DNA from 2 places in the Arthrobacter sp. UKPF54-2 genome. Region 1 is predicted to be linked to the other one. Evidence: predicted binding sites of a transcription regulator. Region 1 holds the regulator's gene; the other holds the start of a gene.
The links. Region 1 encodes LexA, which represses DNA repair genes until DNA is damaged. Its sites were predicted from a motif close to TCGAACANNTGTTCGA; they were not measured.
Positions count from the first base shown of each region.

Region 2: a site for LexA is predicted at 8,721-8,736, ahead of ruvA (Holliday junction branch migration protein RuvA). Genes of this name have one in related genera too.

Region 1 is NZ_CP040174.1:3,418,460-3,433,191, reverse strand. It holds gene hflX (GTPase HflX) at 110-1,696, shown strand; gene E7Y32_RS15765 (ATP-dependent DNA helicase) at 1,689-3,797, shown strand; gene lexA (transcriptional repressor LexA) at 3,880-4,629, opposite strand; gene E7Y32_RS15755 (LysM peptidoglycan-binding domain-containing protein) at 5,019-5,480, shown strand; gene E7Y32_RS15750 (histidinol-phosphate transaminase) at 5,558-6,676, shown strand; gene hisB (imidazoleglycerol-phosphate dehydratase HisB) at 6,746-7,372, shown strand; gene hisH (imidazole glycerol phosphate synthase subunit HisH) at 7,369-8,127, shown strand; gene E7Y32_RS16305 (hypothetical protein) at 8,128-8,286, shown strand; gene priA (bifunctional 1-(5-phosphoribosyl)-5-((5-phosphoribosylamino)methylideneamino)imidazole-4-carboxamide isomerase/phosphoribosylanthranilate isomerase PriA) at 8,327-9,073, shown strand; gene E7Y32_RS15730 (SseB family protein) at 9,088-9,975, shown strand; gene E7Y32_RS15725 (MFS transporter) at 10,039-11,358, shown strand; gene E7Y32_RS15720 (DUF1844 domain-containing protein) at 11,501-11,887, opposite strand; gene infC (translation initiation factor IF-3) at 12,281-13,348, shown strand; gene rpmI (50S ribosomal protein L35) at 13,464-13,658, shown strand; gene rplT (50S ribosomal protein L20) at 13,778-14,245, shown strand; gene E7Y32_RS15700 (RNA methyltransferase) at 14,311-14,732, shown strand, end outside.
Region 2 is NZ_CP040174.1:2,785,456-2,800,187, reverse strand. It holds gene E7Y32_RS12945 (DUF349 domain-containing protein) at 1-25, shown strand, start outside; gene E7Y32_RS12940 (hypothetical protein) at 152-823, shown strand; gene E7Y32_RS12935 (RelA/SpoT family protein) at 820-3,213, opposite strand; gene secF (protein translocase subunit SecF) at 3,357-4,364, opposite strand; gene secD (protein translocase subunit SecD) at 4,365-6,125, opposite strand; gene yajC (preprotein translocase subunit YajC) at 6,233-6,640, opposite strand; gene ruvB (Holliday junction branch migration DNA helicase RuvB) at 6,886-7,995, opposite strand; gene ruvA (Holliday junction branch migration protein RuvA) at 7,988-8,641, opposite strand; gene ruvC (crossover junction endodeoxyribonuclease RuvC) at 8,773-9,351, opposite strand; gene E7Y32_RS12900 (YebC/PmpR family DNA-binding transcriptional regulator) at 9,348-10,103, opposite strand; gene pdxT (pyridoxal 5'-phosphate synthase glutaminase subunit PdxT) at 10,107-10,808, opposite strand; gene E7Y32_RS12890 (Mur ligase family protein) at 10,901-12,205, shown strand; gene E7Y32_RS12885 (type 1 glutamine amidotransferase) at 12,322-12,999, shown strand; gene E7Y32_RS12880 (GNAT family N-acetyltransferase) at 13,009-13,488, shown strand; gene E7Y32_RS12875 (alpha/beta fold hydrolase) at 13,507-14,367, opposite strand; gene E7Y32_RS12870 (CapA family protein) at 14,370-14,732, opposite strand, start outside.

The DNA.
Region 1 (14,732 bases):
GGCAAGCCAGGAGGCATGGATGACCAACACTCGTCAGCCCAGCGCGAATACAGCGCCACAAGAGACCGAACAGCACTATTCTGGAAGGGCCAACCCTTCAAAGGAGACCATGACCAGTCAGCCCAACACCGGACCCGATTCAGCCGCCCAGGACATGAGCCCTGCGGAAATCCAGGCTGTCATCGACCGGATCCTCTCCAAAGACGCCCCTGCCTCGAAGAACGGGACCGGCGCCGGCCACTCCGGCCACTCCGGCGAGTCCCGGGCCGTGTTCGGCAAGGCCCAGGCCATCTCGCGGCTGGATGAGGAGCACGGCAGCTACGACGGCGACCAGCAGGACCTCGAGGAACGCCACGCGCTCCGCCGCACGGCCGGCCTGTCAACGGAACTCGAAGACGTCACCGAAGTCGAATACCGCCAGCTGCGCCTGGAACGTGTGGTCCTCGCCGGGCTGTGGACCGAAGGCACCCTCGCCGACGCCGAGAACTCCCTTCGCGAGCTCGCGGCCCTGGCCGAAACCGCCGGTTCCGAGGTCCTCGACGGACTCGTCCAGCGCCGCGCCAAACCTGACCCGGGCACGTTCTTGGGCTCCGGCAAGGCCCAGGAACTCAAGGACATCGTGATGTCCACCGGCGCGGACACCGTGGTGGTCGACGCCGAACTGGCCCCGTCCCAGCGCCGCGGCCTCGAGGACATCGTCAAGGTCAAGGTCATCGACCGCACGGCCTTGATCCTGGACATCTTCGCCCAGCACGCCAAGAGCCGCGAGGGCAAGGCCCAGGTGGAATTGGCCCAGCTCGAATACCTGCTCCCGCGCCTGCGCGGCTGGGGTGAATCGATGTCCCGCCAGGCCGGCGGCCAGGTGGGCGGCGCCGGAGCGGGCATGGGTTCGCGCGGCCCCGGTGAGACCAAGATCGAGCTGGACCGCCGCCGGATCCGCACCCGGATGGCCAAACTGCGGCGCGAAATTGCCGCGATGAAGCCGGCCCGGGAGACCAAACGGGCCAACCGCCGTCGTAACGCCGTTCCCTCCGTGGCCATCGCCGGGTACACCAACGCCGGCAAGTCCTCGCTGCTGAACCGGCTGACCGACGCCGGAGTCCTGGTGGAGAACGCCCTGTTCGCCACGCTGGATCCGACCGTGCGCAAGGCCGAAACCGCTGACGGGCTCGGCTACACCCTCGCCGACACCGTGGGCTTCGTCCGTTCGCTGCCCACCCAGCTGGTGGAAGCCTTCCGCTCCACCCTGGAGGAGGTCGCGGATTCGGACCTGATCCTGCACGTCGTCGACGTCTCCCACCCCGATCCGGAGGGCCAGATCGCGGCGGTCCGCGCCGTGTTCAGCGAAGTCGACGCGCGCAAGGTGCCGGAAATCATCGTCCTGAACAAGGCCGATGCCGCCGACCCGTTCGTGATCGAGCGGCTCAAGCAGCGCGAACCGCGCCACGTGGTGGTCTCGGCCCGCACCGGCCAAGGCATTGCCGAGCTGCTCAAGGCCATCAGCGAGGGCATCCCCAGGCCGAGCGTGAAGCTGGAACTGATGATCCCGTACAACCGGGGGGACCTGCTCAGCAAGCTGCACGAGACCGACGCGGAAATCATCAGCCTCGACCACGAGGAGACCGGCACCCGTGCCGTGGTGATGGTGCGCGAGGGGCTCGCCGCCGAACTGGATTCCTTCGTCAGCAATGACTGAACCAGCGGTGGCCGAAGGGGAAGCCCCGCCGTCCGGCGCCGGTGAGTCCGGCAGCGGCGCGTCCGGCGAGCAGTTCGTGGTTGAACTGCTCGACCGGGCGGTCGCCGGCATGGGCGGCCAAAGCCGCGACGGCCAGCACGAAATGGCCCGGCAGGTGGCCCGTGCGATCGAAACCGGCGATCACCTGCTGGTCCAGGCCGGCACCGGCACGGGCAAGTCCCTGGCATACCTGATTCCGCTGATCGCCCACTCGCTGGTCAGCGACAAGCCCACGCTGGTCTCCACCGCCACCCTGGCGCTGCAGACCCAGATCGTGGGCCGGGACCTGCCACGGCTGCTCAAGACCATTACCCCGGCCTTGGACCGGCCGGTGAAGGTGGCCCTGGTCAAGGGCCGCTCCAACTATGTCTGCCGGCACAAGCTCGAGGGCGGCTTCCCCTCCGAGGAGCCCTCGGAGGGCCAGTTGTTCTCCCTCGGCGAGGACACCTCCGTGCCGCACTTCGCCGCCGCGATGGGCGGAGCGTCCTCGCAGCTCGGCAAGGAAGTGGTCCGGCTCCGCGAGTGGGCCGAGGAAACCCAGACGGGGGACCGGGACGAGCTGCTGCCGGGCGTGACCGACCGCGCCTGGCGCCAGGTCTCCGTCACCTCGATGGAATGCCTCGGGGCACAGAAATGCCCGCTCGCCGCCGAATGCTTCAGCGAGCTCGCCCGGCAAAACGCCGCCGACGCCGACGTCGTGGTCACCAACCACGCCATGCTGGCCGTCAGCGCCTTCGAAGGCCTCGCCGTGCTGCCCGAGTACGACGTCGTGGTGGTGGACGAGGCCCACGAACTGCAGGACCGGGTCACCGGCGCCGTGTCCGGCCAGTTGTCCGTCGCCATGGTGCACGCCGCCGCCTCAGGTGCCCGCAAGCACACCGGGATCACCGTCGACGCGCTCAACAACGCCGCGTCCAACCTGGAACTCGCCATTGAAGGCGTCCCCAGCGGGCTAATGCCTAACGGCCTGAACAGCGAACAGCTCGACTGCGTGGACCAGCTGCGCGACGCCTGCCGCGCAGCGCTCTCAGACTCGAAGGGAGACAGCGCGAACACCGCCGACGGCGGCCGGCAGCTCGCCCGGTCCCGCCTGATGGTGGTCCTCGAACTCTGCGAACGGCTCCTGGCCGCCAAGGAAAACCGCGAGGTGGTCTGGTTCTCCCGGAATAGCAGTTTCGACCCGCAACAGGGCTACTCACAGCCCGACGACTCCGCACCGGCGCTGATTAACATCGCCCCGCTCAGCGTCGCCGGGCGGTTGCGCGAGGGCTTGTTCGCCGACCACACCGTCGTGTTGACCTCGGCCACCCTGGCCATCGGTTCGGCCTTCGAGCCGGCGGCCGGGGGCCTGGGCCTGGTCGGCCCCGGCGCGCCCAGCTGGACCGGCGTCGACGTCGGGTCCCCGTTCGAATATCCCAAGCAGGGCATCCTCTACGTTGCCAAGCACCTGCCCAAGCCCGGCCGCGGCACGTCGCCCGAAGCGCTCGACGAGCTCGAAAAGCTGATCCGCGCCTCCGGCGGCGGTGCCCTGTGCCTCTTCTCCTCCCGGCGCGCCGCCGAGGAAGCCGCCGAGGCGATGCGGCCCCGGCTGGGCCTGAGCATCCTCTGCCAGGGCGAATCGACCATGACGGCGCTGGTGAAGCAGTTCGCGGACGAGCCGGACACCTGCCTCTTTGGCACCATGTCGCTCTGGCAGGGCGTCGACGTACCCGGAAACTCCTGCCGGCTGGTGGTGATCGACCGGATCCCGTTCCCGCGCCCGGATGATCCGCTGATGACGGCGCGCTCCCGCGCCGTGGCCCAGTCCGGCGGCAACGGCTTCATGAGCGTCTCGGCGACGCACGCGGCCATCCGGCTCGCCCAGGGGGCCGGACGGCTGATCCGCTCGACGTCGGACAAGGGCGTGGTGGCCGTCCTCGACTCCAGGCTGTCCACCGAACGGTACGGAGCGTTCCTCCGGGCCGCGCTGCCGCCGTTCTGGCCCACCACCGACCCTGCGGTGGCCCTGGCCGCCCTCGCGCGCCTGGCCAAGGAGACGCCGGCCCCACAGGCCGCCACCTAGGTTTTCAGGCAACGCCGAAGGCCCCGTCCGGAACGTTCGGACGGGGCCTTCGGCGTCGGCAGCCGGACGCGCCGGCGCGGTGCTAGAGGGAGCGCAGCACGGAGACGACCTTGCCCATGATGACGGCGTGGTCACCCAGGATCGGCTCGTACTGGGTGTTCTGCGGAAGCAGCCAGGTGTGGCCGTCGCGCTGGCGGAATGTCTTGACCGTGGCCTCGTCGTCGAGCAGGGCGGCCACGATGTCGCCGTTGACGGCGTCGTTCTGGCGCCGAACCACCACCCAGTCGCCGTCGCAGATGGCGGCATCGATCATCGAATCGCCGGCCACCCGGAGCATAAACAGTTCGCCGTGGCCCACCAGCTGGCGCGGCAGCGGCATCACGTCCTCCACCACCTGGTCGGCCAGGATGGGGCCGCCGGCGGCGATCCGGCCCACAAAGGGCACCATGGCGGTGTCGGTAGCGCTGGCGAGCTCCGATACGGCAAGGCCGCCGACGGCCCGCAGGCCGGTGGATTTCGCCACACCGGACACCTTGGCGGCGCCCTCGTCGAGCGTCAGCGGCAACAGGACTTCCATGGCGCGGGGCCGTTTCGGGTCCCGCCGCAGGTAACCGAGCTTTTCCAGCTGCGAGAGCTGGTGGGTGACGCTGGAGAGGCTGGCGAGGCCGACGGTGTCGCCGATTTCACGCATCGAGGGCGGGTAACCGTTGTCCGTCACGGACCGCTGGATGGTCTCCAGGATCTTCTTCTGCCGGACGGTGAGGCCCTTCGGCGCCCGGCCGGTCTGGGGGTTCCGCTGGGCGGCCCTCCCGCCGGCGGCTTGTGCTGCCATGTTCGCCTCGCCTTTCCGTTCCGCCCGGCCGCAGTGGCTGCCGGGACCGACGGGCCTGAAAAAAATGTCAGACCCTCTTGATCAACTGCTGTTGATCGCCACCAGTGGTTGTCCTGCTGGTTCAAAAGTAGGCCAGCCTGCACGGTTTTTCAAACATTTGTTCTAGCGAGTCTCGACAATGTTCGTTCATAGGTGCTAAAACAGGAACTACTAAGTTCGAATATGTGTTCGAACCAGTGCGTCGGAGAAACAGTCCGGAGTTCGGTTCTGTGTTCGAACACGGTGATCAACGATTACGTTCCAAGGTTCGCGTTCGATTGTTAGGCCGGTTGGCGGCAGGTACGTGGAGTACGCCGGGCGGCACAGATAAGTCCAGGAGGGCTCAGCTCATGTCAGCAGTAAGCGCTAATTCCGGTTCGCTGGTTTCCGTTCCCGCCCAGGGCCCGTTCGAGAGGTCCGGTTTCGAGGCCTTCGGCCCGCACGGCATCTTCGACGGCCAGGAATCCGGCCGGAGCCGGCGGTCGGTGGCCGCCGGGCAGGCGCCGCTGCGGCTCACCCGCCGGGGCCGCTTTGTTTTCTATGGCCTGCCGCTGATCCTGCTGGCCGCTCTTGTTCTCTCGCTGGCCGGTTTCCTCAACGCGCCCGCCAAAGCTGCCGACTCCGCGTCGGAGCTCTCGCTCACGCCTACGGTCACCGTCACCGTTCAGCCGGGGGAGTCACTCTGGGCCATCGCCGGCGCCGTGGCACCGGAACGGGATCCCCGCGACGTCGTTGCCGACATCGTCCAGCTCAACAACCTCGGCGCCGCCCGCGTTCTCCCCGGCCAGCAGCTCTTCGTACCCTCCAAGTAGCGCCAGAGTCCGCCAGCGGCAGCCGGGTTGCCGGTCACAGTTTCGGGGCCGGGCAGGGTCTCACTTAAACTGGGCAGGTGACTGACCAGCTAGAGCGCCTCAACCGACTGCCCCTCCGGACGAACCTGCGGGGGTTGCGCCCGTACGGCGCTCCCCAGCTGGACGTCCCCATCCTGCTGAACGTCAACGAAAACACCCATGGCGTCCCGGCCGACGTCCGGGCGGCCATCGCCGAAGCGGTGACGGAGGCCGCCGCCGGGCTGAACCGCTACCCGGACCGCGAGTTCACCGAACTGCGGGAAGGGCTCGCCGAATACCTCGGCCACGGCCTCGAAGCCGGCAACATCTGGGCGGCGAACGGCTCCAACGAGGTCCTGCAGCAAATCCTCCAGGCCTTCGGCGGCCCAGGCCGCACTGCGCTCGGCTTCCCTCCCACGTACTCCATGTACCCGCTGCTGGCCGCCGGCACGGACACCGAATACCTCGCCGGAGTCCGCGCCGAGGACTACGGACTCAGCGCCGAATCGGCCGCGCAGCAGGTCTGCGAGCTCAAACCCAACGTCGTTTTCCTGTGCTCGCCGAACAACCCCACCGGCACCGGCCTCGGCCTCGACGTCGTTGAGGCTGTCTACGAAGCCGGCGAAGCAAGCCAGACCATCGTGATCGTCGACGAGGCGTACCACGAGTTCGCCCACGACGGCACGCCCAGCGCCCTGACGCTGTTGCCCGGACGGGAGCGGCTGATCGTCTCCCGCACCATGAGCAAGGCCTTCGCCCTGGCCGGTGCCCGGCTGGGCTACATGGCGGCCGCGCCGGAGGTCACCGACGCCCTGCGCCTGGTCCGCCTGCCGTACCACCTCTCCGCCATCACCCAGGCCACGGCGCTGGCCGCGCTGCGCCACCGGGTGGCCCTGATGGCCGACGTGGAAGACATCAAGCGCCAGCGGGACCGGATCGTCGCCGAGCTGACCCGGATGGGACTCAAGCCCGCGGCCTCGGACTCCAACTACGTCTTCTTCGGCGGCCTCGAGAACCCGCACGAGACGTGGCAGGGGCTGCTGGACGCCGGCGTCCTCATCCGCGACGTCGGCATCCCCGGCCACCTGCGCGTGACCGCCGGCACTGAGACGGAAACCACAGCCTTCCTGCAGGCGCTGGAACGGATCCTGACCGGCCACCAGGCACAGTCCGCCTAGACTTAAGCCAGGACCCACGCACACCGCCGGCGATTGCCGGGCGCCCGCCTCATCCAAAGGACACCCCACATGAGCACCACCGGATCTGCCGCTGCCGAGGCCCGGACCGCACGCCTCGAGCGGACCACCAGCGAATCGTCCGTGCTGGTCGAGATCGACCTCGACGGCACCGGCGTCTCCGACATCAGCACCTCGGTGCCGTTCTACGACCACATGCTGACGGCGCTGAGCAAGCACTCGCTGATCGATATGACCATCAAGGCCACCGGCGACACCCACATCGACGCCCACCACACCGTGGAAGACGTCGCCATCACCTTCGGCGAGGTCCTCCGCACCGCCCTCGGCACCAAGGCCGGCATCCGCCGCTTCGGCGAGGCCACCGTCCCGCTCGACGAGGCCCTCGCGCACGCCGTCGTCGACGTCTCCGGCCGGCCCTACCTCGTGCACGCCGGCGAACCGGCAGGCCAGGAATACCACCTGATCGGCGGCCACTTCACCGGGTCCCTGACCCGGCACGTCTTCGAGGCCATCACGCTGCACGCCGGCATCTGCCTGCACATGAACGTCACCGCCGGCCGGGACCCGCACCACATCGTCGAGGCCCAGTTCAAGGCCTTCGCCCGGGCGCTCCGGGCCGCCGTGGAACCCGACCCCCGGGTCGAGGGCATTCCCTCCACCAAGGGTGCGCTGTGACCGGCAAAGTCCTCCAGGACGGCGCGATCATCAACCCCGACGCGGCCCGGAAACCCGCGTCGCCCGAGGGTAAGCCCACCGTCACCGTGCTGGACTACGGCTCCGGCAACGTCCGCTCGGCCGTCCGCGCCCTGGAACGCGCCGGCGCCGAGGTGATCCTCAGCGCCAAGCCCGAGGACGTGCTCAACGCCGACGGACTCGTCGTCCCCGGCGTCGGGGCCTTCGAAACCGTCATGAAGGAGCTCAAAGCCGTCGACGCCGTCCGCATGATCGGACGCCGGGTCGCCGGCGGCCGGCCGGTGCTCGCCATCTGCGTGGGGCTCCAGGTCCTGTTCGAGGCCGGCGTGGAACACGGCACCGTCGCCGAAGGCATGGGGGAGTGGCCCGGCAAGGTCGAGCTGCTGCCGGCCGACGTGGTGCCGCACATGGGCTGGAACACCGTCACCGTCCCGGAGGGCTCCCGGCTCTTCGCCGGCGTCGAGAACGAGCGCTTCTACTTCGTGCACTCCTACGGCGTGCAGCACTGGGACTTCGACGTGATCCAGCCGCGGATGAAGGCACCGCTCGTGACCTGGTCCGAACACGGCGCCCCGTTCATCGCCGCGGTGGAAAACGGTCCGCTCTGCGCCACCCAGTTCCACCCCGAAAAATCCGGCGACGCCGGCGCACGCCTGCTCCGCAACTGGGTGGACGGCCTGCGCAGCGGCACCACCTCCGGCACCACCCGGCCCGGATCCCCGGAACAGACCGCCTAGATGTGGTCCATAGTCCTGATGGGCCTCGCCGGACTGCTGGTGGGCGGGGCCCTGTCCTTCCGGCAGCAAAAGAGCCCCCTGTGGGTCCAAGTCGTGTTCTACCTCCTGGCCGGAATGTCGCTGCTGGCCGCCTGGCTCCTGACCCTGCCGGGAAACTGACCCTGCCGTGCAAATACCCCAACACCGTGAGGACCCTACGATGACCACCGAAACCCCGCTGCCGGTACTCGAGCTGCTCCCCGCCGTCGACGTCGTCAACGGCCAGGCCGTGCGCCTGGTCCAGGGCGAAGCCGGCAGCGAAACCAGCTACGGCACCCCACTGGAGGCCGCGCTCAACTGGCAGGACCAAGGCGCCGAATGGGTCCACCTCGTGGACCTCGACGCCGCTTTCGGCCGGGGCTCCAACGCCGAACTGCTGCGCGAGGTCGTCGGCCGGCTGGACATCAAGGTGGAGCTCTCCGGCGGCCTGCGCGACGACGAGTCGCTGGAAAAAGCCCTCGGCCTCGGCGTGGCCCGGGTTAACCTCGGCACCGCGGCGCTGGAGAACCCCGAGTGGACGCAGCGCGTGATCGAGCGCTTCGGCGACAAGATCGCCGTCGGCCTCGACGTCCGCGGCACCACCCTCGCCGGCCGCGGCTGGACCAAGGAGGGCGGCGACCTCTGGGACGTGCTCGGCCGACTCGAAGAGGCCGGCTGCGCCCGCTACGTCGTCACCGACGTGACCAAGGACGGCACGCTGCAGGGCCCCAACGTCGAGCTGCTGCGCCAGATGGTGGAAAAGACCGGCAAGCCCGTGGTGGCCTCCGGCGGCATCTCCAGCCTCGAGGACCTCAAAGTCCTGCGCTCCCTCGTGCCGCTCGGCGTCGAGGGCGCCATCATCGGCAAGGCCCTCTACAACGGCAACTTCACACTGCCGGAGGCGCTCGACGTCGCCGGCCGCCGCTAGGGAGACCCCCGCCCATGGAGCACAAGCCGCTGCCCGGCCACATCGCCGCCGCCCTCGCCGGTGCCGGGGGCGCAACGGACTCTGCCGGGCAGCCCTGGGCCGGGCGCAGCCTGAGCGGTGACGACGCAAAGATCCACAACTTCGAGGACGACGACGGCGCCGCCGACGCCGGCTACCGCGCAGCGCTGGCGGCCCTCGCCGCCGGCACCGGCGACGAGGCGGCGGTCGTGGCATCGCTGGCCACCGCCCGCGTCTTTGTACCGATCCTCGCCCGGCTCGCCGAAGAGGGCGACGCACTGGCCGGCCAGGAGGGCAAGGAACACCACAGCGGGGAACTGCACGGCGACAAACAGGCGGACATGGCCCTGGTGACCCTGCAGGCGCCGGACGGCCGGACCGCGCTGCCGGTCTTCACCTCGGCGGCTGCGCTGGCCGCCTGGCACGCCGAGGCGCGGCCCGTGGCGGTCTACGCCGCGCGGGCGGCGCTTTCCGCCGTTGCCGAGGGCGCCGAACTGCTCGTCCTGGATCCCGGCTCAGCTGCCACCTTTGTGGTCCGCCGGCCCGCCGTCTGGGCCCTGGCCCGGCAGCACAGCTGGACGCCGAGCTACAGCGATCCGGCGGTGGCCGAAGCGGTCGGAACCGCGGCGGCGGGGCTTCCGGCGCTCCGGCGCGTAGAAATCCAGCCCGGCGGGGGAGTGGCGTCGGCGCAGGCCGGCGGCGGCCAGCTACCCGGCGGCGGTGCGGGCCCGGAGCTGCGCATGGTGCTGTACCTTGAAGACGGGCTCGACGCCGCCGCGGTGCAGTCCCTGGTGGCCGGGCTGAACGACGCGCTGGCCCGGAATGAAACATTTGCCGAGCGGGTTGACTCGATCGACATCAAGTTGCAGCGCGCAGCACCCTAGCCGACGGCCGGCACTGACACTTCCGGGTGCTGCCCACGGCAGTACACAAAGGAAAGCAGTTTCGTGAATTTCGCGCTCTACCGGGACCTGCTGGCCGTGAGGCCCATCAGGAACCTCCTGCTCGTCGGCATGGTCGCCCGCATCCCGCACTCCGCGGCCGGGGTGCTGCTGACGCTGCACATCGTCCTCAGCCTGGGACAGGGCTACGCCGCCGCCGGCGCCGCCGCGGCCGTCATGACCATTGGGATCGCCGTCGGCGCCCCCTGGCGCGGGCGCCGGGTGGATACCGTGGGCCTGCGCCGGGCACTCATCCCCTCCGTCGTCTCCGAGACCGTCATCTGGTCGATCGTGCCGCATGTGGGCTACGAACTGCTGCTGCCCCTGGTGTTTGTGGGCGGCCTGCTGACCCTGCCGATCTTCAGCGTGGTGCGCCAGTCGCTGGGCATCCTCGCCGGCGGCGAACAGCGCCGGACCGCCTTCGCCCTGGACGCGATCAGCACGGAACTGGTCTTTATGATCGGCCCGGCAGCGGGCGCCGTCATCGCCACCGCGGGTTACTCTGCGCTCGGCCTGACCGTGGTGGGCGTGGCCACCTCCCTCTCCGGGCTGTTCCTGATGTGGATCAACCCGCCCACGCGCAGCGCCGACCCCGGCGCGGAACCGGCCGCGGCCTTCGAAGCCGGCCAGCAGGAAGGCGCGGAAAGCGCGCTCGTCGCCGCGGCGCCCCATGTGCAGGAAGCCGCGGCCGAGCTTGCACCGCTGGCCGCCGCAGAGCAACGCCGACAGGACCGCCTGGGCCTGCGGCACCGGGTCGCCCACAACTTCACCTGGTTCACGGCCGGCGTGGCGGCGGTCTTCGCCGTCGCGGCCGGTGCCGGCATGGTCCTCAGTGGCACCGACGTCGGCATCGTCGCGGCACTGGAGAGGGGCGGGCACCAGGCCGAAATCGGCATCGTCTTCCTGTTCTGGTGCGCGGCATCGGTGCTGGGGGGACTGGTCTACGGCGCCATGCACCGGCCCGTGTCCCCGGTCCTGCTGCTCCTGGGCATGTCCGCGCTGACCCTTCCGATGGCCTTCGCGCAGGACACCTGGACGCTCGCCCTGCTCTCGCTGCTCCCGGGCCTGCTGTGCGCGCCGGTGCTCTCCGCGGCGTCGGAGAAGGTCGCAGCCCTGGTCGAGGAGGGGCGCCGCGGCGAGGCGATGGGCTGGTACGGCTCGGCCCTCACCGGCGGCGTGGCACTCGGAGCACCGCTGGCCGGGCTCTTTATTGACGGCGTCGGCCCGGGGGCTGGCTTCGTCTCGGTGGGGCTGGCCGGCGTGGTGCTGTGCCTGGTGGGACTGGTCCTGCAGCGCCGCCGCAGGCGGCGGCTCGCCGCGGCCTGACCGGCTCCGCCTCCCGCCGGGCCTGCTCACCGGCGCCCGGTCAACGGCGCCCGACTCACAACGCCCGGTTAAGCGACGACGGCGGCGGCCGGCCCCCTGGGGTCCGCCCGCCGCCGTCGTCGTTGGCTGCCAGTGCTGGTGCCTAGTTGACCGGGCCGGTGTACTTCTCGCCCGGGCCCTTGCCCGGAGCGTCCGGAATGACGGATTCTTCGCGGAACGCGAGCTGCAGGGAACGCAGGCCGTCGCGCAACGGGCCGGCGTGCTGGGAACCGATCTCCGGCGCCGCGGAGGTAACAAGTCCGGCCAGCGCCGTGATCAGCTTACGAGCTTCGTCGAGGTCCTTGAGCTCTTCGGCGTTGTCCTCGGCAGCCAGGCCAAGCTTCACCGCGGCGGCGCTCATCAGGTGGACGGCCGCGGTGGTGATGACCTCGATCGCGGGGACCTCGGAGATGTCTCGGATCTGCTGGGAGACGTCGGGCTGGGCGTCGGCCGGCTGGTAAACGTGTGAATTACTATCTGAAGTGCTCATGCTGGTAAGCTTGTCACAGACCGACTGAATGTCGTTATTTCTGCGGCTTTAAGCAACACCTGGAACCCGCCGGCGCACATGTGCGTTGAACGGGTGCCTCTCTGTAGAATGGCAGTCAGTTTGCAAGCGGAGTTCTCTCCCACCCGCGTCAACCGCACATATTCCTCACGGAATCAAGGTTGCCGGGTACCTGGTCGGGCATTCTTCCCGGGCTTCACGCCCGGCGAGGGACGCATGCCGCCTCCTCACGGGGGAGGGCAACTCCGATCTTCGAGGCCTTCGATTGCTCCGGCAATTGGAGGCCTTCTTCATTTGCCGGCGAAGTACCCCCACGAACACAGGAGCTTTAACATTAGCGAGCCAAGAATCAATGAGCGTATCCGCGTCCCCGAGGTGCGGCTGGTCGGCCCTGCAGGTGAACAGGTAGGAGTCGTCCGTATTGAGGATGCCCTGCGTTTGGCTGCCGAGTCCGATCTTGATCTCGTTGAAGTTGCACCGCAGGCAAAGCCTCCGGTGTGCAAGCTGATGGACTTCGGCAAGTACAAGTACGAAGCCGCTGTTAAGGCACGTGAGGCCCGGAAGAACCAGACCAACACGGTCCTGAAGGAAATCCGTTTCCGGCTCAAGATCGACACGCACGACTACGAGACCAAGCGCGGCCACGCGCTCCGGTTCCTCGGCGCCGGCGACAAGGTCAAGGCCATGATCCAGTTCCGCGGCCGCGAGCAGCAGCGCCCCGAGATGGGCATCCGCCTGCTCCAGCGCTTCGCCGACGACGTCGCCGAAGTGGGCGTTGTGGAGTCCAGCCCGCGCATCGACGGCCGCAACATGGTCATGGTGGTGGGTCCGCTGAAGAACAAGGCCGAAGCCAAGGCAGAGGCCCGCCGTGCAACGCAGCGCGCAGAAGCCAAGGCCGAGAACGAAGCCAAGGCCTCCGGCCGCGTCGACACGTCGGGCCCGGATGCGCCGATGACGCAGTCGCTCGCCGACCTCCTGCCCGAGGGCTACCAGGTCCGCACCGAGGCCACCGAAGCCGAGGCGCCGGAAACGGCGGCTCCGGCAACGGAAGCCCCCGCCGTCGAGGAGCCCAAGGCAGAGGAGCCCAAGGCACCCGAGACCGCGGCCGCAAAGGCTCCGGCCGAAGCGGCCCCGGCTACGGAAGAGCCGAAGCAGGAGGCCCCCAAGGCCCCGGCGGCAGCTCCGAAGCAGGCGGCCCCCAAGGCCGACGCGAAGCCGGCAGTAAGCAAAGCGCCGGCTGCTCCTAAGGCCGCGGCCCCCAAGGCTGCACCGAAGGCGCCCGCTGCTGTGGCACCCGCCGCCGCGACGCCGGCTGCCGAGAAGCCCGCGCCGAAGCCGGCCGCGGCTCCCAAGCCGGTAGCCCGGCCTGCGGCGCCGAAGCCTGCGGCTCGGCCGGCGGCCCCCAAGGCCGCCCCGAAGCCGGGCAGCAAGAAGACTAACTAGTTCACGGCTGCCGGACAGCAATGTCCGGCAGCAAGCAACCAGCACGCCGCCCGCAGGGGTGGCTGCACGAAAGACTGCAGACCTGGTCTGCGGATACGTAAGGAGATCGGTTCCCATGCCGAAGATGAAGACCCACAGCGGTGCTAAGAAGCGCTTCAAGCTGACCGGCAGCGGCAAGCTGCGCCGCCAGCAGGCCAACCGCCGCCACTACCTCGAGCACAAGTCCTCCAGGCTGACCCGCCGCCTCGCCGGCGACAAGATCGTCTTCAAGGGCGACGCCAAGGTCATCCGGAAGATGCTCGGCATCTAAGTTCCAAGTTCTCGGATCGATTGCCACCTGGCAGCGGTCCACTACCAAAAAGGCTTCTCAGGCCAGCCGGGTTTCCCGGCAGTAGACGCTTGGGATCAGAATTCTGAAGGAGTACGCACGTGGCACGTGTGAAGAGGGCGGTCAACGCCCACAAGAAGCGCCGGGTTATCCTCGAACGCGCAAAGGGCTACCGTGGACAGCGTTCACGCCTGTACCGCAAGGCCAAAGAGCAGCTGCTGCACTCGTTCGTGTACAGCTACGGCGACCGCAAGAAGAAGAAGGGCGACTTCCGCCGCCTGTGGATCCAGCGCATCAACGCTGCGTCCCGCGCCAACGGCCTGACCTACAACCGTCTGATCCAGGGCCTCAAGGCCGCTGAGGTCGAGGTTGACCGCCGTATGCTGGCCGAGCTGGCCGTCTCCGACGCCAACGCCTTCGCCGCGCTGGTCAAGGTCGCCAAGGACTCGCTGCCCGCGGACACCTCCGCTCCGGCCGTCCACGCCGAAGCCGCTGCTGCCCCGAAGGCCGCCAAGAAGGCTCCCGCGAAGAAGCCTGCTGCCAAGAAGGCTGACGCCGAGGCCAAGTAGTCCCCGCCGCCGTCGCGAGACAGCGCCGTTCGAGAACCCCCTGCGAAAGCAACTAAGGTTCTTATATGAACGAAACCGGGCGCCCGCAAGACTTTGCACTTTCCAATCCTCGAGCCGATCGAGTGAGGAAGGTGGCACAGCTTGCCGGGCGCCCGGCCCGTTTAAAGCGCCGCGAATTCCTGGCCGAGGGCCCGCAAGCGGTCAGGGAGGCCCTGGTCCTGCACCAGCAGCGGATTGCCGCGGGGGAGCCCGGGATCGTCTATGAGGTCTACGCGAGCGAGGCCTGCCTGGACCGGCACCCGGACCTGGAGGCCCTCGCGGACGGCACCGCCGCGTACCTCGCCACCGACGAGGTGCTGGCCGCGATGGCGGACACGGTCACCCCGCAGGGCATCCTGGCGGTCTGCGGCTTCCTCGACGTCAGCCTCGACGCGGTGCTGGACGCCGGCCCGCAACTGCTCGCGGTGCTGTGCCAGGTCAGGGACCC
Region 2 (14,732 bases), 630 kb from region 1:
ACGCTCCGCCAGCGAGCTCTCCTAGCGCCATCCGCTGACAGCAAGCCCCGCCACCGGGCCTCCCCGGCGGCTGGAACAGGCTCCGCCCGGTTATCCACATGACCGGAACGGGGCCTGTTCCGCGTTCCGGCCAAGACGGCACGATGGCTGAATGGTCCCTGTGCCCGGCAACCCCGTCTCCGGCGTCCCCGCTTCCGGACTGCCGGATTGCCATTCCACGCAGATGCAGACGGGTACGCCGCCGCCGATGCTCTACTCCCCCGGGACGCTGTTCTCCTGGGCCGAGCTGCAGGCAATGGCGGCCGACGGCGTGCTGACGCGGCTCTCGCAGCGCGGCTACCTGCCGCCCGGCACTGCCTCCACCCCGCAGCTGCGGGCGCGGGCCGCGGCCTGCACCATTCCGCCGCCCATCCGGCAACGGGTCGTCGCCGGGCGGATGACGGCAGCGTGGATCTACGGCTGCGCCGGGGAACCGGACCGGATAGCCCTGCTGGTGGATGCCAGCCGGCGGGTTTCCAGCCTCAGGGCCACCCGCGGCTGCAGTTTCCACGAAGTGCGGCTTGGCCCGTTCGACGTCGTCAGCCTCGGCGGGCTCATGGTCTCCAGTCCGCTGCGGACGGCGGTGGACATTGCCCTGCATGTGGATCCCGACCGTGCCCTGCCGGCCCTCGGCGCGCTGCTGGCCGCGCCGGAACTCGGGGTGCCCCTGCGGCTGCTCATCCGGGCGGTGGAAGCGACGCCTCGGCTGCCGTACAAGAAGGCTGCCCTGGACAAACTCGCAGCCCTGACCTCAAGGCAGGGCCGCGACCGGCCGCAAGGCTAGCTGCGGCGGCTGTTGCCGGTGGTGCGGTAGACGTCGAAGACGCCGTCGATGCGCCGCACGGCGCTGAGCACGTGGCTGAGGTACTTCGGGTCGCCCATCTCGAAGGCGAACTTGGAGATCGCGACCCGGTCGGTTGAGGTGTGCACACTCGCAGCCAGGATGTTCACGTGGTTCTCCGAGAGGACCCGGGTGACATCGGAAAGCAGCGACTTGCGGTCCAGGGCCTCGACCTGGATTTCCACCAGGAACACACTGGACTGGGTCGGCGCCCACTCGACTTCGACGATCCGGTCCGGCTGGTCCATCAGGCCCGACACGTTGGTGCAGTCCGTCCGGTGCACCGAGACTCCGGAGCCACGGGTCACGAAGCCCAGGATCGGGTCCGGCGGCACCGGGGTGCAGCAGCGTGCCAGCTTCACCCAGACGTCGCCGACACCGCGGACCACAACACCCGAGTCGGAGTAACGGGTCTTGGTGACCTGGGTGGGGATCGAGACCTCGGTGAGGTCGTCCTCGGGCGTTTCGTTGCCGCCGAGGCTCTCGATGAGCCGTTCCATCACGGACTGGGCCGAAGTGTGCCCGTCGCCCACGCCGGCGTAAAGCCCGGAGATGTCCGTGTACTTGAAGTCCTCGGCAATCGCGGCGAGGGCGTCGTGCGTCATCAGGCGCTGCAGGGGAAGGTTCTGCTTGCGCATCGCCTTGGTGAGCAGTTCCTTGCCGCGGTCGATCGCCTCTTCGCGGCGTTCCTTGCTGAACCACTGCCGGATCTTGTTGCGGGCCCGGGCGCTCTTGACGAAGTGCTGCCAGTCCTGGCTGGGCCCGGCACCCTCGGCCTTGGAGGTGAAGATCTCCACCCAGTCGCCGTGGTTCAGTTCGCTGTTGAGCGGGACCAGCTTCCCGTTGACCCGCGCCCCGATGGTCCGGTGCCCCACCTCGGTGTGGACCGCATAGGCGAAGTCCACCGGCGTCGACCCGGCGGGCAGGGCCATCACCTCGCCCTTGGGGGTGAAGACGAACACCTCGCGTGCGTTGATCTCGAAGCGCAGCGAGTCGAGGAATTCGCCGGGGTCCGAGGTTTCCTGCTGCCAGTCCACCAGCGACCGCAGCCAGCCCATGTCGCCGTCGCGCGGGCTCCCCGGGCCGGCGGCTGTCCGGTTGGGCTGGTCCTTGTACTTCCAATGCGCGGCGACGCCGTACTCGGCGCGGCGGTGCATCTCATGGGTCCGGATCTGGATCTCCACAGGTTTGCCGCCGGGGCCGATCACCGTGGTGTGCAGCGACTGGTACATGTTGAACTTGGGCATCGCGATGTAGTCCTTGAACCGGCCCGGAAGCGGGTTCCAGCGCGAGTGCATGGCACCGAGTGCGGCGTAGCAGTCCCGCACCGAGTCGACCAGGACGCGCACGCCCATCAGGTCGTTGATGTCGTCGAAGTCCTTATCGCGGACGATCATCTTCTGGTAGATCGAGTAGTAATGCTTGGGCCGGCCGGTGATGGTGGCCTTGATCTTGGCCGCCCGGAGGTCCTCGGTGATCTGGTTGCGGATCACCGCGAGGTTCTTTTCACGCTCCGGCGTCCGGTCCCCCACCATCCGCACGATCTCCTCGTAGACCTTGGGATACAGCGCGGCGAAGGAGAGGTCCTCGAGTTCCCACTTGATCGTGTTCATGCCGAGCCGGTGGGCCAGCGGCGCGAAGATTTCGAGGGTTTCGCGGGCCTTACGGGCCGAGGATTCGGCGGAGACGAAGCGCCAGGTGCGGGCGTTGTGCAGCCGGTCGGCGAGCTTGATCATCAGGACACGGATGTCCTTGGCCATGGCCACAACCATCTTGCGGACGGTCTCGGACTGGGCGGCCTCGCCGAAGCTGACCTTGTCCAGTTTGGTGACGCCGTCCACCAGCATGGCGACTTCCGGGCCAAACTCGCCCTTGAGGTCCTCCAGGGTGTAGGAGGTGTCCTCCACGGTGTCGTGCAGCAGCGCTGCGGCCAGCGTCGTCCCGCTCAGGCCCAGCTCGGCCAGGATGGTGGCAACGGCCACCGGGTGCGTGATGTAGGGGTCGCCGCTCTTGCGCTTTTGCCCGCGGTGGCAACGTTCAGCCACCACGAAAGCGCGCTGGATGAGCTCGAAGTCGTCCTTGGGGTTGTTGGCCCGCACGGTGCGCAGCAGAGGTTCGAGGATGGGCGAATAGGCGGGTGTTCCGCGGCCGGTCAGTCGCGCGAGCCTGGAGCGGGTGCGTTCACGGCGTCCGGGGAAGGTCGGGCGCGTCCCGGAGTTGTCCACGGGCACGGCCGCGTCGGGGCGGCCGGGAGCAGCCAAGCCAGCTTGTGACCGCTGGCCGGCAGCCTGAGCCGCCGGAGCTGCAGGCACCGGCGTCGAACGTTCTTCCAATGAAGCACCCCTCACAACCCGTTAATTATTCAAGTCTATTCCCGCGGCGGGATACTTTTGTAACCGGCGCCCAACGGCCGACGGGCCGGGGAACGTCGGGGACGTTCTCCGGCCCGTCGGGCGGGTTCGGCGGGACCTGGCGGCTAGGCTGTGACCGGGGCCGCCTTGGCGGCATTTTCGGCGCGCCGCTGTTCGACGCGCTTGGCCTGCTTGACCAGGTCGGGCTCGCCCTGGCGCAGCCAGGCGTACAGCGGGGCGGCGACGAAGATGGTTGCCGCGGTGCCGATCAGGATGCCCACGAACAGCGCCAGCGAGAGGTCCCGCAGCGTGCCCGCGCCCAGCAGTCCGGCGCCGATGAAGAGGATGGCGCCGACCGGCAGGATGGCCACCATCATGGTGTTGATGGAGCGTACCAGGGTCTGGTTGACGGCCAGGTTGACCTCTTCGGCAAAGGTGCGCCGGGTGGAGGACTGCAGTTCGGAGGTGTTTTCGCGGATCTTGTCGAAGACCACCACCGTGTCGTACAGCGAGTAGCTGAGCACGGTGAGAAACCCGATGATGGCCGACGGGGTCACCTCGAAGTCGCTGAGGGAGTACACCCCGGCGGTGACGAACATGGTCGCCGCCATGCCGGCGAGGGCGGACAGCGACATCTTCCAGGTCCGGAAGTACAACGCCATCAGGACCGCGGCCAGGCCCACGAAGATCGCCAGGCCGATCAGGGCCTGCTTGGTCACGTCCGCGCCCCAGGTGGGTCCGACGAACGTCGAGGTGACCTCGTTGTCGGTCACGCCGTAGGCCTTGGTCAGGCCTTCCTTGACCTTGAGGACCTCTTCGTCGTTCAGCTTGTCCGTCTGGATGCGCATGGTGTTGCCGGCGACGTTCGCGACGCGCGGCAGGCTGCCCGAGACGACGTCCTGGACGGCCTTTTCGCCGAGTGCGGCGTCGCGGTCCTTGACATTGGACACGGTGAACTCGGAGCCGCCGCGGAACTCGATGCCGAGGTTGAAGCCGCCTTTGACGACCGGCAGCAGGATGGACAGGGCGACGGCGACGGCGGCGATCAGGAACCAGATCTTCTTGGATCCGACGAAGTCGTAGGAGCGCTTGCCCGTGTAGAGGTCGTTACCGAAAGTGGCGAAGCTGGCCATTTACTTGCCTTCCTTGGACGCGCTCTTGGAGGAGCCAGCGAGCTGCTCCTGCTTTTCCGCGAGACGTCGTTCTGCAATGGTCATCCGGCGTTCGGCCTCGGCCGCGGCACCGGTGTTCTTGGCGCGCGGCGCCGGGACGGGCTTGTCTTCCGGCGTCCGGATCCGTCCGGCACCCCGGTAGAGGGGCACGGCGCCGAGCCGCTTCGGGTCAAGGCCCGAGAACTTGTGGCCCTCCCCGAAGAACTTGGTCCGGGCCAGCACCTGCAGGGTCGGGTGGGTGAACATAAAGACGACGATCAGGTCGGCGATCGCGGTCAGGCCCAGGGTGAAGGCGAAGCCGCGGACGTTGCCCACCGCCACGAAGTACAGCACGAGGGCGGCGAGCAGGTTCACGGCCTTGGAGGCCAGGACGGTCCGCTTGGCGCGCTTCCAGCCGTTCTCCACCGCCGAGACCAGGCCGCGGCCCTCGCGGAGTTCGTCACGGATGCGTTCGAAGTAGACGATGAAGGAGTCCGCCGTCTGGCCGATCGCCACGATGATGCCGGCGACGCCCGCCAGCGAGAGGCGGTAGTTTTCCGTCCAGCCGAGGATGGCGATGGCGAGGTACGTCAGTGCACCGGCGACGACGAGCGAGGCGACGGTGACGAAGCCAAGGGCCCGGTACTGGAACAGCGAGTAGACCACAACCAGCAGCAGGCCGATCAGGCCGGCCAGCATGCCCATCCGGAGCTGCTCCCCGCCAAGGGTGGCCGAGATCTGCTGGTCGCTCTGGATCTCGAAGCTGATCGGCAGGGCGCCGAAGCGCAGCTGGTCAGAGAGGGCCTTGGCGGACTTCTCGGTGAAGCCGCCGGTGATCTGCGGGCGGCCATCGGTGATGACTGCCTGGGACCGCGGGGCGGAAATGACCTGGTCGTCCAGTACAATCGCGAACTGCGACTTCGGATCCGAGCCGCTCTGGCCGCCGGCGGCAACGTAGAACTGGTTCAGCCGCTCGGTGACGGTCTTGAACTTGGCCGTACCCTCGTCGTCGAACTGGATATCGACGGCCCATTCGTTGGTCACCGCACCCTGCGCGCCGCGCTGCAGCTGGAAGGAAGAGTTCTTGATGTTCGAACCCTTGACCTCAACCGGGCCGAGGATGTACTTGATCGCGGGCCGGCCGTCGGATGCCGGTTCGCAGGTCACCAGGGGCTTGGCCGGGTCTGAGCGTTCCTGCTTGTCCTGGGACGGGTTGACGCAGTCGAGCGCCTCGAACTTCTTGTAGACGTCCGCGGTGACCCAGTTCTCGTCGCTGCTGTTCGCGGGCGCGGCGGTCGGCTTGGGCAGCTTGTCTTCCGGGGTCCGCGCCTCGGCGGGAACGGCAGCGCCGTCACCGGCCTGGATGACCGGGCGGAAGTTCATGTCGGCGGACGCCTGGATCAGCGCGCGGGTCTCTTTGGTCGGAGTGCCCGGGAGGCTGACGACGACGTTGCGGCCGGATTGGGTGCTGATTTCGGCTTCCGCGACACCGGAGCCGTCGACGCGCTGGCGGATGATCGCCACGGCCTGGTTGAGCTGCTCTTCATTGATACCCGAACCGCCCTCCACCCTGGGCGCCAGGATCATCTGGGTGCCGCCTTCAAGGTCCAGGGCCAGTTTGGGGGCCCAGCTCGCCTGTCCGGCCATGGTGCCGCCGGCCAGGACGGCCGTCAGGACGGCGAGAATTACGCCGAGCCAGACCAGCACCCTGCGGGCTGAGTTTTTGGGGCCAGTTCGTGCCATTGTCGATCTTTCTATTGTTTACGGAGGAACCGCCGGTGCGCCCTGGTCAGGCCCGCACCGGCGGATGCCCGCGCACTGAAGCTCCGCGGGATTGCTCAGGAGGCAGACTAGCTGTCTTTTTTGCCTTCGTCGTTGAGGCGGCGCAGGGTTTCGTCGGGCGTTTCGTGGCGGGGCGTGTCACCGGCGACGGTGTTGCCCCCGACGGCGGAGCCGGGCTCTTCGGTTTTGCCCAGGGTCAGCGAGGAAGCGTCATCGGGAACAACGGTGGGTTCCTCGACGGTGGCAACCGGCTCGACGATCTTGGTGACGGCCTGGCGGTGCACAGTGGCGGTGTTGCCCGGGGAGAGCTCCAGGACAACCTTGTTCTCGGCTTCGTCAATCTCGACTATGCGGCCGAACAGGCCGAAGCTGGTCATGACTTCGACGCCGGGGCCGAACTTCGACTGGAGCTCCGCCTGCTGCTGCTGCGTCTTCTTGTTGCGGCGGAACATCATAAAGACGAACACGCCGAGCATGACAAACAGGAGAATTGTCGTTAGATCCAAGGGGAAAGTTCCGTTCTGTACTTGCGAGCTGGTTTTTCAGCAACGTCCGCTTCGCTCCGGGGCCACCTGGCGTGGAACCTGACAGGAAACCTGGCAGGCCCGTGGCAGAAAAACCTGCCCTGCCATCGGCGGCTAGCGGGAGCCGCGCACGGAAACAAAGGCCCGAACGTGCCGAGCGTCATACCAGTCTAAAGGGAAAAGGTCACTAGCGAGTGCTATTGACTATTACGGATCCATTCCGGATCGGGGTCGGCTGCCAGCCCGGCGGGCCCGCCGTCGGCGTCTCCGGCCTGGAACAGGTCCAGCGGATCCTGGCCGAACGCACCGGCCGGCACGGCGAAGCCAAGGTGCGTCCAGGCCGGCGCCAGCGCGATCCGCCCGCGCGGGGTCCGGCCGAGCAGCCCTTCCCGGACCAGGTACGGTTCAGCGACGGTTTCCACGGTTTCGGTTTCCTCGCCGACGGCGATAGCCAGGGTGGACAGGCCCACCGGACCGCCGCCGAACTTGGTGATCAGCGCCTCCAGCACGGCACGGTCCAGCCGGTCCAGGCCGCGTTTGTCCACCTCGTACATATCCAGGGCAGCCGAGGCGGCCCGCGCGTCGATCTGCTCCACCCCGTGGACTAGCGCCCAGTCCCGGACCCGGCGCAGCAGCCGGTTGGCGATGCGGGGGGTGCCCCGGGACCGGCCGGCGATCTCGCTGAAACCGGCCGAGTTCACCTTCAGGTCCAGCAGGCCGGCGGAGCGCCGCAGCACCAGTTCGAGTTCCTCGACGGAGTAGAACTCCAGGTGGCCGGTGAAACCGAACCGGTCCCGCAGCGGCCCGGGCAGCAGGCCGGCGCGGGTGGTGGCGCCCACGAGGGTGAACGGCGGCAGTTCCAGTGGAATCGCGGTGGCGCCGGCGCCCTTGCCGACGACGATGTCGACCCGGAAATCCTCCATCGCCATGTAGAGCATTTCCTCGGCCGGGCGTGACATGCGGTGGATCTCGTCGAGGAAGAGGACTTCCCCTTCGGAGAGCGAGGACAGGATGGCGGCCAGGTCCCCGGCGTGCTGGATCGCCGGCCCGCTGCTGATCCGCAGCGGGGCGTTCATCTCGGCCGCGATGATCATGGACAGCGTGGTCTTTCCCAGGCCGGGCGGACCGGACAGCAGCACGTGGTCGGCGCTGCGCCCGCGCATCCGGGAGGCCTCCAGCACCAGCGAGAGCTGTTTGCGGACCCGGTGCTGGCCCACGAAATCGTGCAGGTTCTTGGGCCGGAGGGCGGCCTCGATGGCGCGTTCTTCCGGTTCCTCTCCCCCGGCGACGAGCGACGGCTCAGCCACGGGCGCCTACGCGGTTCCCGGCGCGGGCGCCGTCCTGGCCCAGCCAGCGCAGCGTGGCGCGGAGGATTTCCGCGACGTTGCCGGCCTCGGCGAGTTCCGGGGAGTCGGCCAGCGATTTGTCGATGCTGGAGGTCGCGTCCTTCTCGGACCAGCCGAGGCTCGTCATGGCGGCCACCACCTGGGGCTTCCACACGGCTTCGGCGGACCGGGCCGGGGCGCCCCCGTCGGACTGGCCCGAGGTGCCGTGCGGTACCAGCTTCCCGGCCAGTTCCAGCACGATCCGGCCGGCGACCTTGGGGCCGATGCCGGGGACCTTGGTGAAGGCCTTGCCGTCGCCGGAGTGCGCGGCCACCCGGATTGCTTCGGGGTCGTGGACGGCCAGCACGGCCAGCGCCAGCCGCGGTCCGACACCGCTGACGCTCAGCAGCACGTCGAAGACCTCGCGCTCGTCGTCGGTGGCGAAGCCGAAGAGGGTGAGCGAGTCCTCCCGGACGATCAGGGAGGTGAACAGTTTGCCCTCGTCCCCGACGCGGAGCCGGCTGAGGGTCTGCGGCGTGGCGTTGACGCTCATGCCGGCGCCGTTCAGGTCGATCACCGCCGAGGACAGGCCGACGTGCGCTACGGTTCCGCGGAGAAAACTGATCAAGGCCTGGCTCCTGGTCTTACAGCTGGTTCGGGTCCAGCTGGGTCAAGCCGGCGGGCGTAAATCTGCAAGCACCGGCTATCCGAACATATCTACGAATACCCTAGCAAGCGCCCGGACATTTATCGTGCCATTCAGCGTGCACGGCGCGCTTTCGCTTCGGCGTCGGCCCAGGCGCGCTGTGCGGGCGTGAGGGACTGGCTTCCCGGGCCGGTCGTCGCCACCGCTGCACCGCTGCCGGCCCGCCATGCGTGCGTGATGGCAAGCGCCAGGGCGTCGGCGGCGTCGGCCGGCCGCGGCGGGGCGTCGAGCCGGAGGATCTTGGTGACCAGCTTGGTGACGGCGTCCTTGTTGGAGGTTCCGCTGCCGGTCACGGCGGCCTTGACCTCGGAGGGGGTGTGTAGCGCCACCGGGATCCCCCGGCGCGCGGCGGCGGCGATCACCACCCCGGAGGCCTGGGCCACGCCCATCACCGTGCTGACGTTGAGCTGGGAGAAAACGCGTTCGACGGCGAGGACATGCGGCTCGTGCGTATCCAGCCACTCATCGATGGAGGTGGCGATGACCAGCAGCCGCTGGTCCAGGCTTTCCCCCGGGGAGGTGCCGACGACGCCGAAGGCCACCATGGTGGCCCGGCGATTCTTCTCAACGTCCACGACGCCGATCCCGCAGCGGGTGAGACCCGGATCGACGCCGAGGACGCGAAGGGTCACTCGGCTTCCAGTGCGGCCTGCACTTCGTCACTGAGGTCGGCGTTGCTGTAGACGTTCTGGACGTCGTCGAGCTCTTCGAGGGCGTCGACGAGCTTCATGAACTTCTTGGCGGCGTCGAGGTCCAGCGGCACCTGCATGGAGGGCACAAACTCAGCCTCGTCGGTGTCGTAGTCGATCCCGGCTTCCTTGAGCGCGTCGCGGATGGCCTGCAGATCCGTCGGCTCGGAGTGGATCTCGAAGCTCTCGCCGTTGTCCTTGACTTCTTCGGCACCGGCGTCGAGGACCGCCATCAGCACGTCGTCCTCGGTCAGGCCGTTCTTCGGCAGCGAGACAACACCCTTGCGGGAGAACAGGTAGCTGACCGAGCCGGGGTCGGCGATGGTTCCGCCGTTGCGCGAAATGGCCAGCCGGACCTCGGAGGCGGCGCGGTTCTTGTTGTCCGTGAGGCACTCGATCAGCAGCGCGGAGCCCTGCGGTCCGCGGCATTCGTACATGATTTCGGTGTAGTCCACGACTTCGCCGGTGAGGCCGGCGCCGCGCTTGATGGCGCGGTCGATGTTGTCAGCGGGAACCGAGGTCTTTTTGGCCTTGGTGACGGCAAGTTCCAGGCTCGGGTTGCCGGCGAGATCGGGTCCGCCCATGCGCGCGGCTACTTCGATGTTCTTGATCAGCTTGGCGAACGACTTGGCCCGGCGGCTGTCCAGGATGGCCTTTTTGTGCTTGGTCGTCGCCCATTTGGAGTGGCCTGACATGCTTTACGCTTCTCCTCTGATCATTCGAATAAACAGTTCATGCACGCGCTTCTCCCCCGTCACTTCCGGGTGGAAGGAGGTGGCCAGCAGCTTGCCGGAACGCACTGCAACAATTCTAGCCGTCCCGTCCAGGGATTCCGGGTGGCCGGCCCGGGACGGTTCCACCTGGGCCAGCACTTCGACGCCCGCGCCGACGCGTTCCACCCAGGGTCCGCGGATAAACACCGCGTGCACGGGGGCAACGGCGCCGCCGTCCGCGCTGAACTCCAGCCCTTTGAACTCCAGGTCGGTCTCGAAGGACTCGCGCTGCCGGCCGAAGGCGTTGCGGCGGACCGTGATGTCCAGGCCGCCGAAGGTCTGCTGCGGATTTCCGGCGAGGTCGGTGGCGGGGTCGGCGATCTCGTCGGCCAGCAGGATCATCCCGGCGCAGGAGCCATAGACGGGCAGCCCGGCCCGGATGCGGTCACGCAGCGGATCCCTGAGCTCAAAGATCCTGGCGAGCTTGTCAATGGTGGTCGATTCCCCGCCGGGAATGATGAGGCCGTCGAGGCCGTCCAGTTCGGCGGGGCGGCGAACGCCAATGCCGGCGGCGCCCGCAGCTTCCACGGCATGCAGGTGTTCGCGGAAGTCGCCCTGGAGCGCCAGGACACCGATCCGCAGGCCCGATCCCACGCGGGAAGAAGGCGAAGTGAGGGGGGTGGTCATGCTGCCAGCATAATGGGCGGGGGTGCGCTGGACCGCACCGGGGCGTGCCGCCGGACCGAGTTCCATGCCGCCGCTGGGATATATTACAAAGCATGCTCTACTTCAGCGTTCCGCTCGGCAAGCTCGTCCGCCGGGTCTCCCGGCTCCGGGGCGGAGGCTCCGCTCTTCCCGGCCTGGTGGTCGAAAAAATCGACCCCGGCTTTATGCAGCGGACGCTGTCCACACTGCCGCTGGGAGTCGCCGTCGTCAGCGGCACAAACGGCAAGACCACCACCACCAAGATGGTCGTGGAACTGCTGGAGAGCCAGGGCCTGAAGGTCTTCACCAACCGGACCGGCAGTAACTTCACCCGCGGCGTCGCCGCGGCGCTGCTGGGCGAGGTGGACTGGCGGGGCCGGCTCGACGCCGATGTCGCCGTCCTGGAACTGGACGAGGCCCACGCCGTGCACTTCGTCAACAAGGTCCCGCCGCGCTACTGCCTGCTGCTGAACGTCCTCCGCGACCAGCTCGACCGCTTCGGCGAGATCGACAAGACCGCCGAACTGCTGCAGCACATCGCCGCGAAGACCACCGGCACGGTCGTGCTGAACCGCGAGGACCCGCGCGTCGCACGGATCGCGGACACGCTCGAACCCGCCGCGGTCAATGGCCCGGAGGTGCTCTACTTCGGACTCGACGACTCGCTGCTGAGCACCTTCCCGAACGACGACGAGCTGCGGGCCGCACCGGGCAGCCCGGTGCCGCCGGCCCCGGCCAAGCCGCAGGCCGACGTCGTCCTCCGCCGGGTGGGCGCCGACGACGCCGACTTCGAGTACGACGGCGCCACGGTCACCACGCATATGTTGCTGCGCGGCGTCTACAACATCTTCAACGCAGCCGCGGCCCTGACCCTGGCCCGGGCCATCACGGGCGCCCGCGGCTCGGGCACCGACCACGCCGGGCTGCTGGCGGCCCTCGCCAACGTCGCGCCTGCCTTCGGCCGCGGCGAAAGCCTGGTGGTCGACGGCCTGCCGCTGGAGCTCGTCCTGGTCAAGAACCCCAGCGGCTTCCGGCTGGGCCTGAAGTCCTTCCCGGCCGCCGGCTACGCGACCATGATCGCGATCAACGACAACTACGCGGACGGCCGGGACATGTCCTGGCTCTGGGACGTGGAATTCGACACCCTGCGCGAGGGCGGCGTGGACCAACTCACCGGCTCCCGCGCCTACGACATGGCCCTGCGCCTGCAGTACGACGACGTCGCCATCGGCGCCGTGGACACGGACATCGCGGCCGCCCTGGCCGCCTTCATCCGCGGGGCCAAGGACCAGCCGAAGCGGATCTTCTGCACCTACACCGCCATGCTGGCCATCCGCCGCGAGCTCTCCAAAATCACCACAGTGGAGGTGGTCTCATGACCCCCGCATCCCCCGAAACCCCGGACGGGCTATCCTTCGGCCACGTCCTGCCGCCCGAAGAGTCCCCGGCCCCGAGCAAGGGCACCATCCGCGTGCTTCAGCTCTATCCGCGGGATATGAACATCTACGGCGACTGGGGCAACGCACTGGTCCTCGCCCAGCGGCTGCGCTGGCACGGCTACGCCCCGGAACTGCTCGAATACAACGTGGGCGACGACTTCCCGGCCCACGTGGACCTGATCGTGGGCGGCGGCGGCCAGGACAGCGGCCAGGTGGTGATCCAGGACGATCTGCTCTCCCGTGAGACGGTCCTCAAGGAGCTCGCCGAGGACGGCACACCCATGCTGGTGATCTGCGGGCTGTACCAGCTGTTCGGAAAATTCTTCAAGACCCGGACCGGCTCCGTCATCCCCGGCATCGGCATCCTTGACGTGGAGACCCACGGCACAGACGAGCGGCTGATCGGCAACGTCGCGGTGTCCTCCCCTGAATTCGGCACCGTGCTGGGCTACGAGAACCACAGCGGCCAGACCACGCTGGGCCCCGGCGTCGCGCCGTTGGGTACCACGGCCAAAGGCACCGGAAACAACAGCAGCGACGGCCAGGAGGGTGCCCGCTACCGCAACATTGTGGCCAGCTACCTGCACGGCTCGCTGCTGCCCAAGAACCCGGCGCTGGCCGACTTCCTGATCAAAACCGCCGTGGAGCGCAAATACGGCACGTTCGTGCCCGGTACCCCGGACGACTCCTACGCCGTCCTGGCCCGGGAGCACGCGGCCCGCCGCCCCCGCTGAGGCCCGGGCATGATCCTGATAGCCCGCGACAGCCCGGCCCTCCCAGACGTCCGGGACCTGTTGGAGGAACACTTGGCCGACATGTTCGCGACGTCGCCGGCCGAGAGTGTGCACGCCCTGGACCACGGCGCGCTGGCCGGCCCGGACATCAGCTTCTGGACCGCCCGCGATGACGGCGGAGAACTGCTGGGCTGCGGAGCGCTGAAGGAACTTGGTAGGGAGGAAGCGGAGATCAAGTCGATGCGGACGGCGGAGCACGCTCGGGGCCGTGGCATCGCCGCCCTGGTCCTGGGCCGGATCCTGGACGAGGCCCACCTGCGCGGCTACCAGCGACTGTTTCTCGAAACCGGGTCGCAGGAGTTCTTCGCCCCGGCACGGCGCCTCTACGCACGGCACGGCTTCGTCCCCTGCCCGCCGTTTGCCGGCTACCAGCCCGATCCCAACAGCGTGTTCATGGCCCTCAGCCTCGCGGGCGGCGTCCCCGACTGACGGGCAGCGGCGACGGCCTCATACGCCGGCGTCGCTGGTGCGCAGCAGCTCGGCCAACTCGACCGCGCGGGTCGCGGGCCACCAGTGGCCGCTGTCCACCGTCACCACGGTCAGGTCCTCCACCCAAGCCTCGAGCCCCTCCACCAGGTCTGGGGAGAGGAACGGGTCCCGGAGCGGCACCACCACCTGCACCGGCATGGCCACCTTCGCCCGGGCCGGCGGCGAGGGCCGGTTCCGGCCGGGAAAGAAGTTGGCCCGGTAGAGGGCCAGCCCGCGGACCGGATCGTTCCCGACGTCGCGCTTGGCCAGTTGTTCGTATCGCCGGGTGAGGAACAGCCGCCAAGCGGCCTCCGGCAGCACCGGAACCAGGAAAGCCGCGATGTACCAGCTGCGCAGCAACTGCCCGGCCAGCGGACGCCAGCTGCGCGGGTTCCGCAACCGTGTGCGCACCCAGCGGGCGAAGTGGCGCAGGTCCGGGCCGGAGATGCTCGTATACCGGCTGATCAGGGCGGCGGCGCGTGGATCCTGCACGGCGGCCCAGCCCTGGATGGACCCCCAGTCGTGGCCCACGAGGTGCACGCGGTTGGCACCGGTTTCGGCAAGGACGGCGAACAGGTCGTCCACCAGCGCCGCCAGCGTGAAGTCGCCCGGGGCGCCCACGACGGCGGACGCGCCGGCGTTGCGCGTGTCGTAGGCGAGCACGTGGTGCGTCGCCGCAAGCTCCCGGATGGCCTGGAGGAACACCCGGTGGTCGTCCGGGTAGCCGTGGATGAAGGCCAAGGTCGGCACGTCCGGGCCGGGCTGCAGGCCGTATTCGAATACGGCCAGCTCCGCCCCGCGCGCCGCGACGCTCCGCCGTCGTTCCATCAAAGTGTCCATCCCTACCGCTCCTTTGTGATCAGCAGTTCGTGGGCGCCTGCCGCAGCCGCCCCCATCGATTCGACCACGGTCCGGGTCCGCAGCCGGGTGGCCGCGTCCGCGGCTGCTCCGGCGCAGGGGCCCTGCGGGGCGTCGGTGGCGACGGAGCACCAGCGGTAGGGCCCGCGGACAATGACCGACGGCGCCCAGGCCAGGTCGGACGCGGTCCACGTGCCGGCGACGTCCTGGCTGAACTGGGCCCGGACCAGCAGTCCTTCGTTGTTCACCACGTAACTCGGCGATAGTTCGGTGATCCCGTTGCCAAGGCCATAGGCAATCCAGGTCCCCTTGTACCGTTCGATCGGGAGCACCGAGTGGGTGTGGTG